One region of the Saccharicrinis sp. 156 genome, then DNA from elsewhere that is predicted to be linked to it. Evidence: riboswitches for the same ligand, from Rfam matches in the RefSeq annotation. Region 1 holds a riboswitch; the other holds the start of a gene.
What was found. Region 1 has a riboswitch for cobalamin ahead of ACRD64_RS10090 (TonB-dependent receptor plug domain-containing protein). Riboswitches for the same ligand answer to the same signal wherever they lie in the genome.
Positions count from the first base shown of each region.

Region 1 (8,222 bases):
CTTTCCCCCACTGCTTGGCGGTTTCCAGGGAAGCAAACTCCTGTTGTGCCGCACGTTCTTTTCTAAGTTCTTCTCTTTTGTCGGCAGCCTGCACAAGACGAACCCTGCCACTATTAATAAACGACCGCTCTACATCTTTAATAAAAGTCCCTGAACTAATATGTTCGTGCGATTTGTTATAAATTAAACCCACTACTACAACCGGTTTTTTACCGTTGTTTTTTTGCATATAGTTGTCGATCCATGCACCTGAAAGTACCTGGTCTACCATGGCTTCTGCCACCATTTTTGAGTCCGTGTCGTTCCATCTTCCGCTAAGGTCGATTGCTTCATCGGGAGACACCCTCTCCACTTTATGACTGGCGCAGGAAGAAAAAAGTAACGCGACGAAAAGTACGGACGAAAGTAATTTAGTTTTCATATCTAACGTGTTTTGGTTGGATAAATTTTTATATCAAATAATGTAAATATTATAATCCTGAAAAATCAATTATCGTGCCAACTAGTTATTTAAAATGCTAAGGTAATGCTTAATATTTTCTATTAAATACGCCGAATCACCTTTCTTTTTGCTCACATCTATCATCATGTCGTGTAGGCCTTTGTCAAGGTGCGCACAGCCTACTTTAAATTTTGCGTTCGACATCTTTAGGATGTATTCAATCGGAAATTCTTCGTCTTGGTATAAATCAATTAATATATCAAACGGGGTTTGCATAAAATGATCAACCGTATCGCCTTTGGGTTCGTAATACCAATTTAAATCATTAGCGTAAAGATAATGATGATGACTATCTCCAATGAGCGTGTCTCCGTTTTTATTCCTGTTGGAATAGCCCATCACTTCAACCGTAATCTTTAATTCTTTAAAAAACGATTCTAATTTTTTTACTGTTTGACGGTCGTTATCAATGGTTGAATTAAATACAATTCCTATGTCCCTGGCTTGTTTTAAGTTGCATATTACAGGTGTCCGTTTTTTCTTTTTAAGTTTTTGCTTTAACATGAAAGCACCCATTCGTATTCTAAGCTTATTATAGTAGTTCACAGAATTAATTTTCTAGAAGATCAATAAATTCGGATTCGTTCACAATTTTCACGCCGATCTTTACAGCTTTCGCTAATTTTGCAGGTCCGGTTTTATCACCCGCTACAAGATACGATGTTTTTGCCGAAACTCCGCTAAGGTTTTTGCCGCCATGTTGTTCAATGATGGTTTTAAGTTCGTCGCGGGAGAAATTAGAGAAGGTTCCGCTGACAACAAACGAGAGTCCGGTAAATTTGCCCTCGCTTTCTTTTTGTTCTTCGCTTTCCAACTGGAGGCCTGTGTTTTTCAACCGCGATATCATGGCCTGATTTTCATGGTCGGCAAAATAAGCTATCACACTTTCGGCCACTTTGGGGCCAATGTCATCCACCTCTGTTAGTTCTTCCAGCGTGGCAGCAGCCAGTTTGTCTATGGTGTTAAACTTTTTGGTCAAGGTTTTGGCTACCGTGGCGCCTACGTGTTTAATGCCCAACCCAAATAAAACATTGGAGAAAGGAACTTCTTTTGATCTGGATATGCCGTTTAAAAGGTTTTGTGTCGATTTTTCCTGGAAACTGAAAAGCTTTTTGTTTTCCTCATCACCGGAAACTCTGGTTAAGCCGTTGAGTTGTTCGTAGGTTAGCGCATATATATCGCTTACGTCTTGTACCAATCCCTTTTCAAAAAGCAGGTCAACCACCTGCTCGCCGAATGAATCAATGTTCAAGGCCTTCCTGCTCACAAAATGTTCAATCTTTCCTTTGAGTTGCGGCGGACAAACCTTATCGTTGGGACAAAAGTGTGCTGCTTCTCCTTCCGGGCGAATAAGCGCTGTTCCACATTCGGGACAGTGTGTTATGAAATTAATTTTAGTGGACATGGGGTGTCGCGCACTTTCGTCGACCCGTGTGATTTTAGGAATGATTTCGCCACCTTTTTCAACATATACCATATCGGATTCATGCAAATCCAGTAGGTCAATGATGTCGGCATTATGTAATGAAGCTCTTTTTACCGTTGTGCCTGCCAGTTGAACAGGCTCCAAATTGGCGACCGGTGTTATTTTACCCGACCTGCCCACCTGGTAGTCGACGGACAGCAGTTTTGTGCGCGCTTCTTCCGCCTGAAATTTGTAGGATATAGCCCATCTGGGTGATTTAGCCGTATAACCCAGTTCATTTTGTAGGTTTATATCATTCACCTTTATCACGATACCATCAATTTCATAAGGCAGGTTGAATCTTTCACGATCCCAATAATTTATAAAATCGTTAATCTGATCCAGAGAATGGCAGCGTTTGTAATGTTCGGGAATTTTAAAACCCCATGTTCGTGCTTTTTCCAAATTGTTGGAATGAAGGGCAGAGGGCAGCTTGTCGCCCAACATATAATATAGGAAACAATCCAGACCACGCTTGGCCACATCGGAACTTTTTTTCATTTTGAGCGAACCCGCAGCAGCATTTCTGGCGTTGGCAAAAGGAGCCTCACCCTCTGTTTCACGGAGTTCATTTATTTTTTGGAATTCGGCTTTAGGAATGAAAATTTCGCCTCTAATCTCAAAATTCTCCAAGTAGTCGCCTTTTAATTGCAGCGGTATACTTCGTATAGTTTTAACATTGGAAGTTACGTCATCCCCCTTTTCTCCATCGCCCCGGGTTACGGCATGTTTCAGTATTCCATTTTCATAGGTAAGGCCTATGGCGGTACCATCGTATTTTAACTCGCACACGTATTCAATCTCGTCGCCAATGGCCTTGGTTACCCTTTGGTGGAAATCCGCTATCTCACTTTCGTTGTAAGTGTTGCCCAACGAAAGCATAGGGTATTGATGGGTAATTTGCCGAAAATCGTTGGATAAATCGCTGCCTACACGTTGGGTTGGACTGTTGGGGTCAAAAAAATCGCGGTTTTCTTCTTCTAGTTTCAGGAGCTTGTGCATCATCTGATCATAATCATAATCAGAAATAGTAGGCTGGTTTAAAACGTAATAATTATGGTTGTGTTGGTTAAGTTGTTCTCTTAAGTATTGTATTTCTTGTTGTATATCTTTGCTCATCATCTATCATTTTTTAGAATAGGTAACGTGTAAAAATACAATTTTTAGGCAAGGAACGAACCAGGGAAAACAAAAAAGCATGCTTTCCCTACATTTTGAGAAAGCATGCTTCAACAGTTATTAATTGGCAGATGATATTTATTGTACAAATAAAGCCCAAGCCGGGGCTATCCCCGTGTTAAAGGTCTTTATGAGTTCTTTATCTTTGTTATACATTAACAATTGACCATTTGCTGAAGTGCTTTCCGAGATCATACAGAATACGTCATTCGTTTCCGGGTTAACGGCTACTCCGTTTAAACCGTTTATGTTAGATAAAAAAGGTTCCGTTTCGAAAGTGCTGGTTGCTACATCAAAAGTTTGCAGCCCACCTACCTGAATCCAGTTTTCATCCGCATCCTGCACCCATGAAGATGCCACAAGGTAGATTTTTGAAAAATCATTATTGGCAGCCATGATGGAGCTGTATCCGGTGGAAACGCCACTTAATTGATGCACGGTATCAAGCTCGTCATTCTGCGTGTTGATATACCCAATCCCGGTTTCGGTAGAAGGAGATCCGTATGTGCTTATTAAGCTAACGTATAGGTTGTTGGAATTGTCTTTAAGGAAATAAGAAGATACAGCAGGAAGATCTATATATGTAAATTCTTCTGTGGCTAAATTCATTACGGCCACTTTCTGCAGGTAATTTAGCGCACAGTACAATTTACCGTTAACAATCTCAAGCCCTTCGGCACCACCTGCCAACGGAATCTTTTTTTCCACAACATTGGTTTTAATATTGTATTTGGCAATGTACGACAGGTTGATGTCATCCCAGATGTCGCCGCCCCAACATGAAATATACAAATAGTCACCATCACCAACACAATATCTTGGTTTAACAACATCAGAGGTGACGCCGTTTTCAGTTTGTTCCAGGAAAACATTGTCGAAATGATATACTTCGTCCTTGTTGTTTCCCATTACATAAATGTTTCCCTCGTAGCTATAGGCAAATTGCGGGTTTCCTGACATGGCAACGCCATTAATAGATTCGTATATATAATTGTTTATCGTTGAATCTGCCAGGTTAAATGATGATAGAGAACCTTTAGTACCTCCATAATTACCATAATTTACAATGTAAAGACTTGATGTTTCATCATTGCTAATAACCTCATTGTCATCCTCACATGATGAAAACAGAAATGGAACGAGGGCAAATAATAAAATTAACTTTTTCATTTTTATTGATTTATAGAATTTAATATTAATTTTTAAAATTGAATCGCACGCCTAAAGTGTAACTTACCATAGGCATGGCGTATCTATATTCGTTCTGATATTCTTCACTGAAAACATTATCGACATTCAAAAATATACGAAGCTTGTGTTTTTTTAGCTCCAGTTTTTTGTACGCGGAGATATTAAAAAGAAAATAGGGGTCAAGACTTCTTCCTTCCTCCTGATTGTAGTATCTGCTTCCGGTGTAAGATCCATTAACTTTTATACCCTGTTCTTTGTAGTTAAAATGGATAAACCCATTGGCCAGGTTTTTGGGCGTGTATTCCAGTTGACGACCAATTTTATCGGTTTGATTTTTCGATTTGTCTCTGACGGCTGTGTTGTGCGTGTAATTTGCGCCTAGTTTTATGGTTGTCCGATTGAGATTTAAAGTAGCATCCGAATGAAACTCTACCCCTTTGCTTTTTACGCTAAGTATATTAGCAGCGATCCAACCATCCGGTTTAGGAATCCACATCAACCAGTTGTCAACGTCCATATAAAAGTATTGTATATTGGTTTTAAGGGTAAACGATTCTGAACAGATGGTATGTTTAATCCCTGTTTCAATGTTAAGTCCATCTTCGGGTTTTAAATTTTCGTTTGCCGTATAATTCGGTTGGTCCCAATAACGATCGTTTAAGGTTGGGATTCTATAACTTCTTTGTATGTTTCCTGTCAGTTTAAGGATGGAGTTTTTATTGGTCATTAGGTTATGTTCTATCCCTAAAGCCGGGGTAAATGGTGCGGTAAAATCTGTAACAAATTGCTGGCGTAGGTTGATTGATACTGTAGTGTTTGATCCTGCATTAATGAATAATGATGAATATAGATCTAGCCGGTCTTCTATTGGATTGTCTTTATAAGCATATACGTCGGGTATGATGTGTTTATATTGCGCACCTATTGCGTATTTCATACTTTTCCATCGATGGTTTAAACCAACTTCGGAAACTAACCTTTGCGTTGAGATAGATTGATTCGTATTGTCATTGTAAGTAGCATCATCGTAAACAAACCCTGCGCCGGCATGAAAATTTACTTGGTGCTTTTGGTTATTGTATTGAACCCAACTCCTCAAGTGTGTATCTTCATATATTTCGCGCTTAAGCGTGTCACTTGAATTGGCTTCTATGGTTGGTTGAACTTCGTGCCAATTATTGGCATACCAAAACATTGAAGTCAACGTTTCCTTGTCCGAGAATTTAAAATTGAACTCCTGCACAAGGTTTATATTATCGATAGCCGCATATTTTTGCTTTTCAGTTCTGTATTTTCCCGTTTCAAAGTCTTTGATTTCTGTATTCTTAAATTCGAAGTTGTTTTCTTTTTTGTAAGATAAAAGGCGGGTGACAGATTCGAATTTACCATTGCCCAAAAGAATTTTACCGCCTAACGTGTGCATCCCGAACGACCCCGTTGAAGCAAGCAGATCTACTTCTTGTCCTTGCGTCCAGTTTAGGGAAGAACCTAATCGTATGCTACCACCAATGGAACCTGAACCAACGGATGCGGAAGAACTTCCGTACAAAATGTTAACCTTGTCGAAAAGAAAGATGGGTACATTACTCGGATTAGAGCTGCCCAGGGTTAACGAGTTGAGGGTTAGTCCCCCAACCATCAAGGAAGTATGGTCGGCTGATGTACCCCTGAAATGAAAACTGGACAAGCCACCTGCATTCGATTTTATATAAATAGGAGCATAGCTGGAAAGTAATCCGGTTAGGTTTTGGGAAGCCATTTGCTCCAATTGTTCCGCGGATATATTTTGTGTTTTGCTTCCCACCTGATATTTGTTCGACACAGGAGAAACAATCTCAACCTCTAAAATATGTATGGTATCCTCGAGCACCAGGTGCGAGGTGTCACTCAAAAAATATGAGGTTTGTCCATGGACAACGGAAGCAATACCAATAATAAAAACAATCCCTACTAATCTTAGCATCTTTGTTAAAATCGTAGCTCGGATAGAATAGGAAAGATGCCCTTTGCAGAATACCTTTAACAGCCTAGCTCCCGAAGCCTTTGTTAAACTATATTGGCAGGTATTCTGACTCGTTCAAATTACTGATACCTTCCCAACAGACACGTGCCTGTCAGTGGTGTGAGACTTTCAGTAACAATTAATTGAACCTACAGCTGCGGGTACAGTTCCGGAATTTTGGTATACGCCAAGCACCGGATTCCCTTTTCATTCGCCGGTTGTTACAACCGTTGAAAACCAAATTTTGTGCAAATGTAATAAAATAATCGAGTTTTAATATTTATTCAAAATTTAAATAATTAATCAACGGGAGAACCATAGAAATAAATGGACGGTCTTTATAGTGGCTTAAATGGCAATAAATAAAAAAAACTATTTTTTCTTAAAGGATTTGAATCAGGATTATGTTTTGAATTAGATAAGTGTTTATATCAACCGAAATCTTATATTTGCATTTGAAATTTATAGAAAACGAAAAAATAAATGAAGAATAAAATCCATATCCCCGCAATTCTGACCATTCTTATAGCATTTGTTTCGTGCGATAAAGACTATCCGGATATCATATCTAATGATGCACTTGCCGGTGTATTTGTGGGAAATGAAGGTGGAACAGTAAGTTTTTACAATGAAAGAGACAGCAGTGTTACTGCAGATATGTATAACGAAGTCAATAGCGTTTCGCTCGGTGGAAAGCTGACCGCATTTTCCGTGGTCGGTAACCGAGGTTATATTTTAAAAGGTTCGGCAGGTGCCCAGGAGATTGACTTGGTTGATATGGAGTCTTTCATATCAATAGGCAGTGAAAACGGGTTTAGCAATTTGACAGACCTAAAGGCGGTGTCGGACCAGTTTTTATATGCTACCCAAGGAACGGTGAGTGACGGGAATTCCGGCTCTGTTTTGATAATGGACAGTACTGCCATAGAGATTGGCGAACCATTAAGAGTAGGTAAAAATCCTACCAGAATAGCATATAGCAAGGGGAAAAAGTTGTACGTGGCCAATACGGGCGGTCAGGCATATCCTGATTCAACCGTGATGGTTATTGATATTACCCTAAAAGAGGTAACAGATACAATAGCGCTGGAACAGGAATTAGATGAAACAACCACGCTGAAACTAAAAACTCCGGTTGAGATGGTGATCGACGGTTACCGGAACATATGGGTATTGTGTGTGGGATTGAATGGGGAAGGTGCCGGATTGGCCAGGATCAACTACGGAACACATGAGGTAAAAGTGTTTCCGTTTGTGGATGATTATGTGGCGAACGGGCGAAATTGTTTAATGACTTCACTTGGAGGAGGTACCATATTTTACGTAAACGATGGTACATACGCTATGCGCTATGATGATGATGAATTACCTGCCAACAAGTTTTTTAAGGAAGAAACCTATAAAAGTATGGTGTTTGATGCTATGGCCATTAATCCATATACCGGAAAATACTTTTGCGCTGTTGATGGACAGGGCGAGGCAAACGGTTCGGTATTCATATTCGACCGATATGCATATAATAGTGAGAATACTGTTTTTGAAGTTGGCGTAATGCCGCGTCATTTTGTATTTGTCCGCTAGCAAAAAATGGTTCTGCGCTTTTTGTTCATTGCGCCTTTGCAAGATATTTAATCCTCCGATTTGTCAGATGATGATTCGGAGGATTTTTTTTGCGCTTTTGCCTCTTTATTTTCTTTTGTCCTTTTTATAATTCCTTCTGCGAACGATTTAATAAAGGAGAAAAGGGGCTTCGACAATTCGTTAAATATGGCGGTAATAAAACGAATAGGATTCAGATACTCTTGAAGTTCCATCTTTTTAATCTCCAATTTTTTTTCCGATAAACGTATTTCGTAGAAAAGCCTCATTTTTTCTTTCCGGAA
Region 1 is NZ_JBNGOS010000013.1:74,651-82,872, forward strand. It holds gene ACRD64_RS10070 (penicillin-binding protein activator LpoB) at 1-421, opposite strand, end outside; gene ACRD64_RS10075 (DUF6913 domain-containing protein) at 503-1,048, opposite strand; gene ligA (NAD-dependent DNA ligase LigA) at 1,053-3,089, opposite strand; gene ACRD64_RS10085 (hypothetical protein) at 3,225-4,316, opposite strand; gene ACRD64_RS10090 (TonB-dependent receptor plug domain-containing protein) at 4,342-6,300, opposite strand; cobalamin riboswitch at 6,379-6,596, opposite strand; gene ACRD64_RS10095 (YncE family protein) at 6,823-7,920, shown strand; gene ACRD64_RS10100 (hypothetical protein) at 7,968-8,222, opposite strand, start outside.

Region 2 (8,222 bases), on a different contig from region 1:
CATAGCCTTCTGACGTTCTCCATCACTCATTTTGTCCATGTGTTTCTGGGCATACCCTTTTAATCCAACTTCTTCTATGGCATGCAGAACCAGTTCCACATCCTGCTTCATCAGCTTACCAAAAAATCCTGTATAAGGTGTTCTGCCTAAAGCAACCAGCTCAAACACGCTTAGGTTTTGCACATCTATCCTGTCGGTTAGCACTACGCTAACTCTTTTGGCGCGATGGGCCTCGGATAGATTTTCAATTTTATCCTTTCCATACCATACCTGCCCGTCTAACGGCTTTAAAAATCCCGACAATGTTTTTATTAGCGTTGATTTCCCTGCTCCGTTAGGCCCCAACAGACAGATAAACTGACCAGCCTTAACGCTCACGTTGATATTCCGGTGCAACGGGTCGGCATGTTTATCGTAACCCACGGCCAGGTTTTCTGTACCTAAAAACATTTTTTCTTGCGCCTCCTTCATATTACTGCATTAAACTACGTCGTTTCAAGATTACATACACCACTATGGGCGCTCCAATAAGCGAGGTCACCGCATTGATGGGCAAAGTCCCATCGAAACCCGGCAATCGGGCTATTAGATGACAAAACAAAGCCAGTACGCCTCCAAATAATATTACACCGGGAATTAAAACCGAATGGTCGGCAGTTTTGAAAATTCCTTTACAAAGATGCGGAACGGCCAGTCCCAAAAAAGCCACCGGTCCACAGAAAGCCGTCACTGTAGCAGTAAGCAAACCGGTCACGATTAAAATACCAACTCTGGAACGTTTGATATTTAAACCTAAATTAGCGGCATAGTTTTCGCCTAACAGCAAAACATTCAACGGCTTAATCAGGAACAAGGAACCTAATAAGCCCAATAAAACCATGGGTATAAATATGACATGTTTATCCCAGGAGAGATTATTAAACGACCCTAAGCCCCACACCACAAAAGCCTGAACATCTTCTTTGCTACTGATATATTGCAATAGCCCTACAATGGCACTTGAAGCATAACCTACCATGATGCCTACGATCAGTAGCATCGCATTGTTTTTTAGCTTACGGGCCAAAAAAAGCACCATAAACAATACCCAAAGCGCACCTACAAATGCTGCACCTGTAATGGTAAGAGAGCCAAACCATCCTATGCTGGAAAGCGAAATTCCCTGTATTGCCCCAAACAACAGCACTACAATAGCCACTCCCAAACCAGCCCCGGAACTAATACCCAAAATAGAAGGCCCCGCTAAAGGATTCCGAAATAAGGTTTGCATTTGAAGTCCGCCCGCAGCCAAACCCGCGCCGGCGAGCAAAGCAGTTATTGCTTGCGGGAGTCTTGATTTTAGCAAAATGTTTCCCCATATCTCATTGTCAACCGGTAAACCCAACATCCATTTCACTACTACCTGAAATGGGATATACACCGATCCCAGGGAGATATTAAGCACAAAAAGAAAAACTAATAATATGGTCAGCGCCATAAAAGCATAATTCTTCCTCCCTTTTGCGAGCTCGCCTTGCATACAACGCTAATCTTTATATAATTTTTTATAATATACCAACTCTTTACCTTTCAAAAGACCAGGGTGAAACAGCATTACCAAATCCGACAAGACAACATCAGGCTCCAACAATCCCTTTTCGTACAACATTGAATGATTGGTGTTGGAAAAAATTACATTTTTAGTTTTAAAAGCTTTAAAATCCGCATATCTTCCATCTTCATCCAGTAAAGCGGAATAGCTAAACTCATCTTTATAATTCACCATCAACGACCAATAATCGCAGTTACCGGCCGCTTCATACACTGTTTCAAAATCATAACTTAGGGAACCGGTTCCATGCCTGTCCTTAAAAACATAGTCGACACCTGCATCCCTTAAAAAGTTTGCGTTATAACTTTCTGCCGCCGCCGTATACCAAACGCCTTGATACACCTTACCTAAAAAAACGCTCGGCCGTATTTTTGAACTAGCCGCAAGCGCTTTCACTTTGTGGTATCTTTGGGCAATTTCGGTTACTTTTGAAATAGCTTCCTCTTCTTTATTAAAAAATGCGGCCACATATACCAACCATTCCACCCTCCCCAATGGAGTATTTTCAAGATAGCTGCTATTTGTAGCGATATTAATGCCGGCGCTCCGCGCGGGTCCGTAAAAATCCTCTTTAAATGGGGATATCATCATCATATCAGGATTTAAGGCTAACAACAACTCCAAATCAGGCGCAAAAGCTGTTCCTATATTCCTTATGTTTCCTTTTTTTAATCCCTCTTGAATCTTGGGGTTAGATACATATTCAGGTTCTGCCATACCAACCAATTGGTCAATAACGTTTAGTTCGTTCGCATAACATATTTGCGTCGATGTTACAGAAATCCATTTTTCTACCGGTATTTTTATGGCCGAAGGGTGGTCTTTAAGGAATTGTTCATCGTCGGAAAGTAAAGTAACCATAGGTTTTTCACTTTCATCCCACGGATGTTTAACCTCTATTTTTTTATGATCCTTAAAGTATTGGATGGAGAAACGATTGGCATAGGCAGGCTGATAAACCGCATCAGCCTCAAGTTCATTCCGGCTTTTGTGCTTGGCGTTTTGTTTTTGATTACAGGCCATCAGCACAAATATAAGCACCACAAATAATCCACTTTTTTTTACTGTCATCACTTTATACTCCCGAAAGTTAAACGGTTACTTATTTCTTTCGTGGCAGGTTTTCCGACTTTCATTTAGAGCATCTTCCCAACAGGCTGTTGCCTGTCAGTGATTTTTCGCTCACCCATTAGGGCAGAATACGGCTGCGGGTACAGTTCCTGACTCCCGAAAACATCGGTTACAGGATTCCCTTTTACAATGCTATATGCAACACCACATTACATCCATTCTCCGTTCTAGTCACCTAATATATTCATTACAAAAAGTTCCTATGCGCAAAATTGGATGGGGCAAAAATACATTAAAAAAATCACACAAAAAAAGGTCGTTCCCAACAGTAACGACCTTCCATATCTTTTATTTATTATTTTATTCCTCGATATACACCAACAATGCTGAGTATGTGTTCACCTCCTGGCTGGAGTGAGCAGAGTACTTTATATCTACAATATTGTCAGAATCAACATTATTCTCATCAATAAAGTCATTGATTTGCAGATCTATCGCGGTATCGAAATCATCCACTCCAGTATATTGAAAATGCTTTGTTTTAACCTTGCCCATAATTTTTTATTTTTATTAGTTCTACATGCTTTTCTGTGCATACGAGGCTTTGGCCAATTTGATTCAAAATTGATGAATAAAGTTTATCCGGCTTTTATCCATGAATGAAAATGGAGGATATGCGACGCTTAAGGGGAGTATCGAAAAACGAACAGGTAATCCCGGGAATTATTTGACAACAGTTGTTACTGCGCCTCCATCCAAGATGTAAAACGCTGAAATTCATTGTGATGTTCCGACATCCACAATAACACATCCTCGTTATATCGGCAACCACTAATAAAATAGCAGAATGTTTCCGAAAAATTATTTTTTTGGAGCTTTGAAAAGAAGTTCACGTAAAAATCCCACCAGAACCCATTTTTATCAACAGACGACTCTTCCAAAATCTTAAAAAGCGTTGTACTATTGTTAGCAAATTTAACCAACAAACTATTACCTATCTCAGTTCCTTCGGCCTCTTTCTCAAATTCAGAGGCTTTAATCATACTTACAGCCAATTCTGCATTGGCAAATTCGCCATAGTTAAAACCGGCCTTAATAAGCTGGATATCACGCTGCCCTTTTACACGAACACCCTGGTTCCAAAGAGACCCCAACAGATCATAAGCCGTTGTGCTGCGATCACTGTCCTGCTCCAGCAGCAAAAAGTAGTATAGGGGCAACATGCTGCGCACCCTTTCCCCCATGTCGAACATGATGTAAGCTAACAGCAGGTGGCTGCTCGCATGTGCGGGATACATTTCAATGGCAAAAACCGCGTGTTCTTGTGCTTCTTCATACTGCTTATTATTAAATTGGGACAGTGCCAGGTTATAATGCAACAAATAGCTAGCCGGATATTTCTTCAAAGCTTCCTTATAGATTTTTCTGGCTTTCCTGGATCTCCCAAGGTTTTCCCAGGCCGAACCATTTATGAGATATGCATCTTCGCAATACTCCCCTCCTTTATCCAACAACTTACTGCTGTAAACGGCGGCTTGCGCATCATCCTGCAAAGCCAGATAAGTTGCCGCCATTTGGTAGCAAACCAAATCCGAGCTTTTATCAAGCTTATATGCTTGCTTAAACCAAGACAAGGCTTTTTCATATTTTCCGGTTTGATAATCGGATATTCCCCTTGATAAGATGGTTTCAAAATCGGAGGTTTGAGCATGTACTTGCAATGGCGCAAGCATACAGGATATAATTATTGCGATTATTATTCTAGCATTCATCTAATTAAAATAAGTATCAAGTATCAAGACTAACGAACATCACCTGCTCCTCTATAGCATAGGAGGCAAAGGGCCTATGTTTTTAATCATCACTTTGTTTGTATAACAACAGACATGGGTATTTTATCTGTTTAGAATTAAGTTTATTTATATTTTAAACGGTATTCCGCTTCTTTAATTGCTGGAACGCGAAATTACACAGAAATATTTAACTCTGATCTTCAATAATCGTACCGTTATCACATTTATCAAATTTTAACAGATTGCAATATAGATTCGATCAGCCTTACATAATAAGCTTTGTTTTGCTTCTGCGGGGCGTGAACAAAACCATCAATCATCAATAACCGGCCATTGGCATCATCTATTATAAAATAATCGACAAATGGCCCTCCCATAAAAAAACCTTCCACCTTCCATAATCCTCGGACTTCGATCACATTTAAACCATTCACAACCATCCTTTTAGAAACTACAGGTATTGTTTTCTCCGTTTGCATACAAGTTAGCTCCGAAGGTCCGGGAATAAATACCCTGCCTACCGAATCGCGCAAGTGTACCAAGTCCTTATCGCTAATGGACGATATGTTTTCCAGTTCGAAAGATTTTAGCACAATGTGCATGGATGTTTCTAATCGATCGAACCTAAACCAACTAAAGTCAGCTGTATCTTTAACCAATCTATAACCTTTGGGCAGCACCATTTTCACCCCATGCTTATCGTGGATATATCGTCTTGTTGCGGTATCAGCACCTTTAAAGTTAGCCAATTTCATGGTTTTAATATCACCATAATACAGAAAATCAAATATTTGTGATTGATGATCTTTAAATACTTTCGAGAAAGAAGCTATATTTGGGATCTCAATTTCAACAACCTGCTGATGCCTTGCCCAAACACTTCTCCGGAATAAAATCTTAGGTTTATCTAATGCTTTTTGTTGCACGATAATAATGTTTCGATATGCCTTAAAATGCCCTTCAAAGTCATTGGGCGTTATGGAAGATACTTTAAAGGTCGGTTCCGCTTGCGGTACGCAAGGGAATTCCTGGTTGGCAAAGGCAGCTATAACTCTTTTTACTTCTGTTTTTTGCAAGCCCTTATCCATCACCACCAAAAGCTCACCAGGGGCACCAACCGATCGGCTTTTAATGGAATCTCCAGAAGTCTGACAGCCGGAAATATAAAAGAACAAGGCAACGAACACTACGTTAAAATTACGCAAAGAAAGTACATTAAGAATAATCATGGAGTTCATATTTTAGTTAAAAAAAACCTGCCTCGAAAAGGGAAAACGAGGCAGCTATATCTAAGAATTTTATTTTTATTGCTTGCTTGGGAATTATTGGTAATCACTATATATTAACAACTTATCGTAAAGCAAACTTTATTGGTACCTGATACGACACGGGCACCGCGCGAGTGCCTTGTTTACCTGGCTTCCAATCGGGCATACCCGATACCACCCGTAAAGCCTCCCTGTCCAAATTAGCATCGACCCCCCGGAGTATGCTAACTTTTTCAACCTGGCCGGTTTCACTAATCACAAAACTCAGATAAACAGTACCTTCAATGCCGTTTTCGGCGGCTATTACCGGATACCTTACCGAGGAAGCCAGAAAGGATCTCAACGCCTTTTCTCCGCCCGGAAACTCTGGTTTGTCGGACACGGCAAAGAACGGTATTGGATCGGTATCTTCCTCTTGTTCTCCCATGTGTTCCAGTGCGATGGACATATCTTCCAATGATTCTGAATTAATTTCCAACTCCTCTTCTGGCAAATCGTACTCATCATCAACGATAAGCAACTCTTCCAAAACAATCTGTTTTGGTTTCGGCTGCTCTACTTCAGGTTCTTTCTCCCTAATAACAGGGATCATTTCTTCATCGTTATCAAAAATCGAGTTATCGACCAGTACTCCGGGATTCTGACGGATAGTCTTCCATTCGAATGCTACTAGCGAAGCTCCCAAAGCCACCACTAAACCAATCTGTAAAAACATAAACCGTTTTCGCTCCAGGTCGGCTTCTTTCGTTTTTTTCACTTCCATTGTCTAACGTTTTAAAGATTATGTAACTGAAATATTCAGCTACACTTTCTTTTAACCAAGCCTTATACCAAAAAACAAAACCGGGGAGTTCAATAATCGCATGTATCTGCATATCTGAATATTACCACTCTTAAGCCAGACAAACCAAATACAAGTAGAATAATGTAAAACCGCCCGACTGGGCGCAATAGCCCACCCAATATTTATTTTTCAATGAATCAGTAATTGCAAGCCTAATATTTATTTTTTAATTAGTTTTGTACTCAACCTATTGATTTTACGAACAGATTGAACGTGCATACGACCTTATCTTTGATACATCGTTTTTTAGAAGACCGACTCACAAGCTTTTTTCCCTGTCCTTGTGCGATTGCTCTTCTTGACGCTGAAAAGAAATTGGTTTACACGAGAATTACCGGGGAACTTGCGCCTTATAAGGTTTCATTCCTAAAACACATCCGGGAATCTCAACAAAACCTTACGACCAACGATTTTACGATCGTGTCAAAAGCATTATATGGTTCACAAATGTTTTTGGCACTAGGATTAATGGATAAGGAGACCAATGTAGTTACTTATCTAAATTTAATCTGCGAGAATATCGATCAGCACATCAAGGAAAGCCACACCCTGAATATGCTAGGACAAAGCGAGGCTTTTTTTTCGGCGATGATTGATTCCGTAAAAGCAGGCATGATCGCCACCGATCAGGGCGGTAATATTCTTTATGCCAACATGCACATTTGCAGAACACTAAAAATCAATAAGGAATCCCTAACAAAAACATCTATTCGCAAATTGATCCCCAATTGGAGCACTATTTTTAAGAAATTAAGCGCGGGGAATCTCGTCAAAAATGAAGAGGTTATAATTACCAATCAGGCAAGCTTGCTTAAATTGAATATGGATGCTGCTGCAATTAACGACCAAAATAATAGCATGATAGGCTTTTGCATTGTATTCCGCACTTTGGAGAAAATGAAATCGTCGTATTCAAAGAATTTGGGAATGGAAGCCAGGTACCGTTTTAAAGATATTATTGGCAAGAGCAAAGCGATGAAACAGGTGATTGAGTATGCCGAAACCATTGCGAATAGTCCATCTACGATTTTAATCGAAGGCGAAAGCGGCACTGGGAAAGAAGTTTTTGCGCAAAGTATCCACAATGCCAGCAATCGCAAAAAAAACGCATTTGTGGCCATTAACTGTGCGGCCATACCAGAAAATTTGATTGAAAGCGAACTTTTTGGTTATGACGATGGTGCCTTTACCGGTGCTAAGAAAGGTGGCCAGTCCGGAAAATTTGAGTTGGCGAACAAGGGCACCCTGTTTCTGGACGAGATTGGAGACATGAAACCGGACATGCAGGTAAAACTGCTCAGAACCATTCAGGAAAGCAGTGTTACCAGAATTGGTGGCGACAAGGTGATTCCTGTGGATGTGAGAATCATTGCCGCTACCAATAAAAACCTGGCCGAAGAGGTTGAAAAAAGCAATTTCAGAATGGACTTATATTACAGGATAAGCGTTATTCCTTTGCACATCCCTTCGTTACGTGAACGCAAAAGCGACCTGCCATCTTTAATCCGTTTTTTCCTGAACCAGAAAAGTCTTAAGCTTCAAAAAGATATCCCTCAAATGGGATATTCCACCCTGCAACAGTTGTTGGACTATGACTGGCCGGGCAATGTGCGGGAATTGGAGAATTTTATCGAGCAACTGGTCAACTTTAACGG
Region 2 is NZ_JBNGOS010000030.1:51,286-59,507, reverse strand. It holds gene ACRD64_RS17835 (ABC transporter ATP-binding protein) at 1-471, opposite strand, end outside; gene ACRD64_RS17830 (iron chelate uptake ABC transporter family permease subunit) at 473-1,519, opposite strand; gene ACRD64_RS17825 (ABC transporter substrate-binding protein) at 1,526-2,662, opposite strand; cobalamin riboswitch at 2,690-2,886, opposite strand; gene ACRD64_RS17820 (hypothetical protein) at 3,023-3,217, opposite strand; gene ACRD64_RS17815 (tetratricopeptide repeat protein) at 3,403-4,434, opposite strand; gene ACRD64_RS17810 (DUF4837 family protein) at 4,683-5,684, opposite strand; gene ACRD64_RS17805 (energy transducer TonB) at 5,806-6,486, opposite strand; gene ACRD64_RS17800 (sigma-54 interaction domain-containing protein) at 7,015-8,222, shown strand, end outside.
Region 2: it holds a riboswitch for cobalamin, as region 1 does, so the genes downstream of both, ACRD64_RS17825 (ABC transporter substrate-binding protein) here and ACRD64_RS10090 (TonB-dependent receptor plug domain-containing protein) in region 1, are expected to answer to the same signal.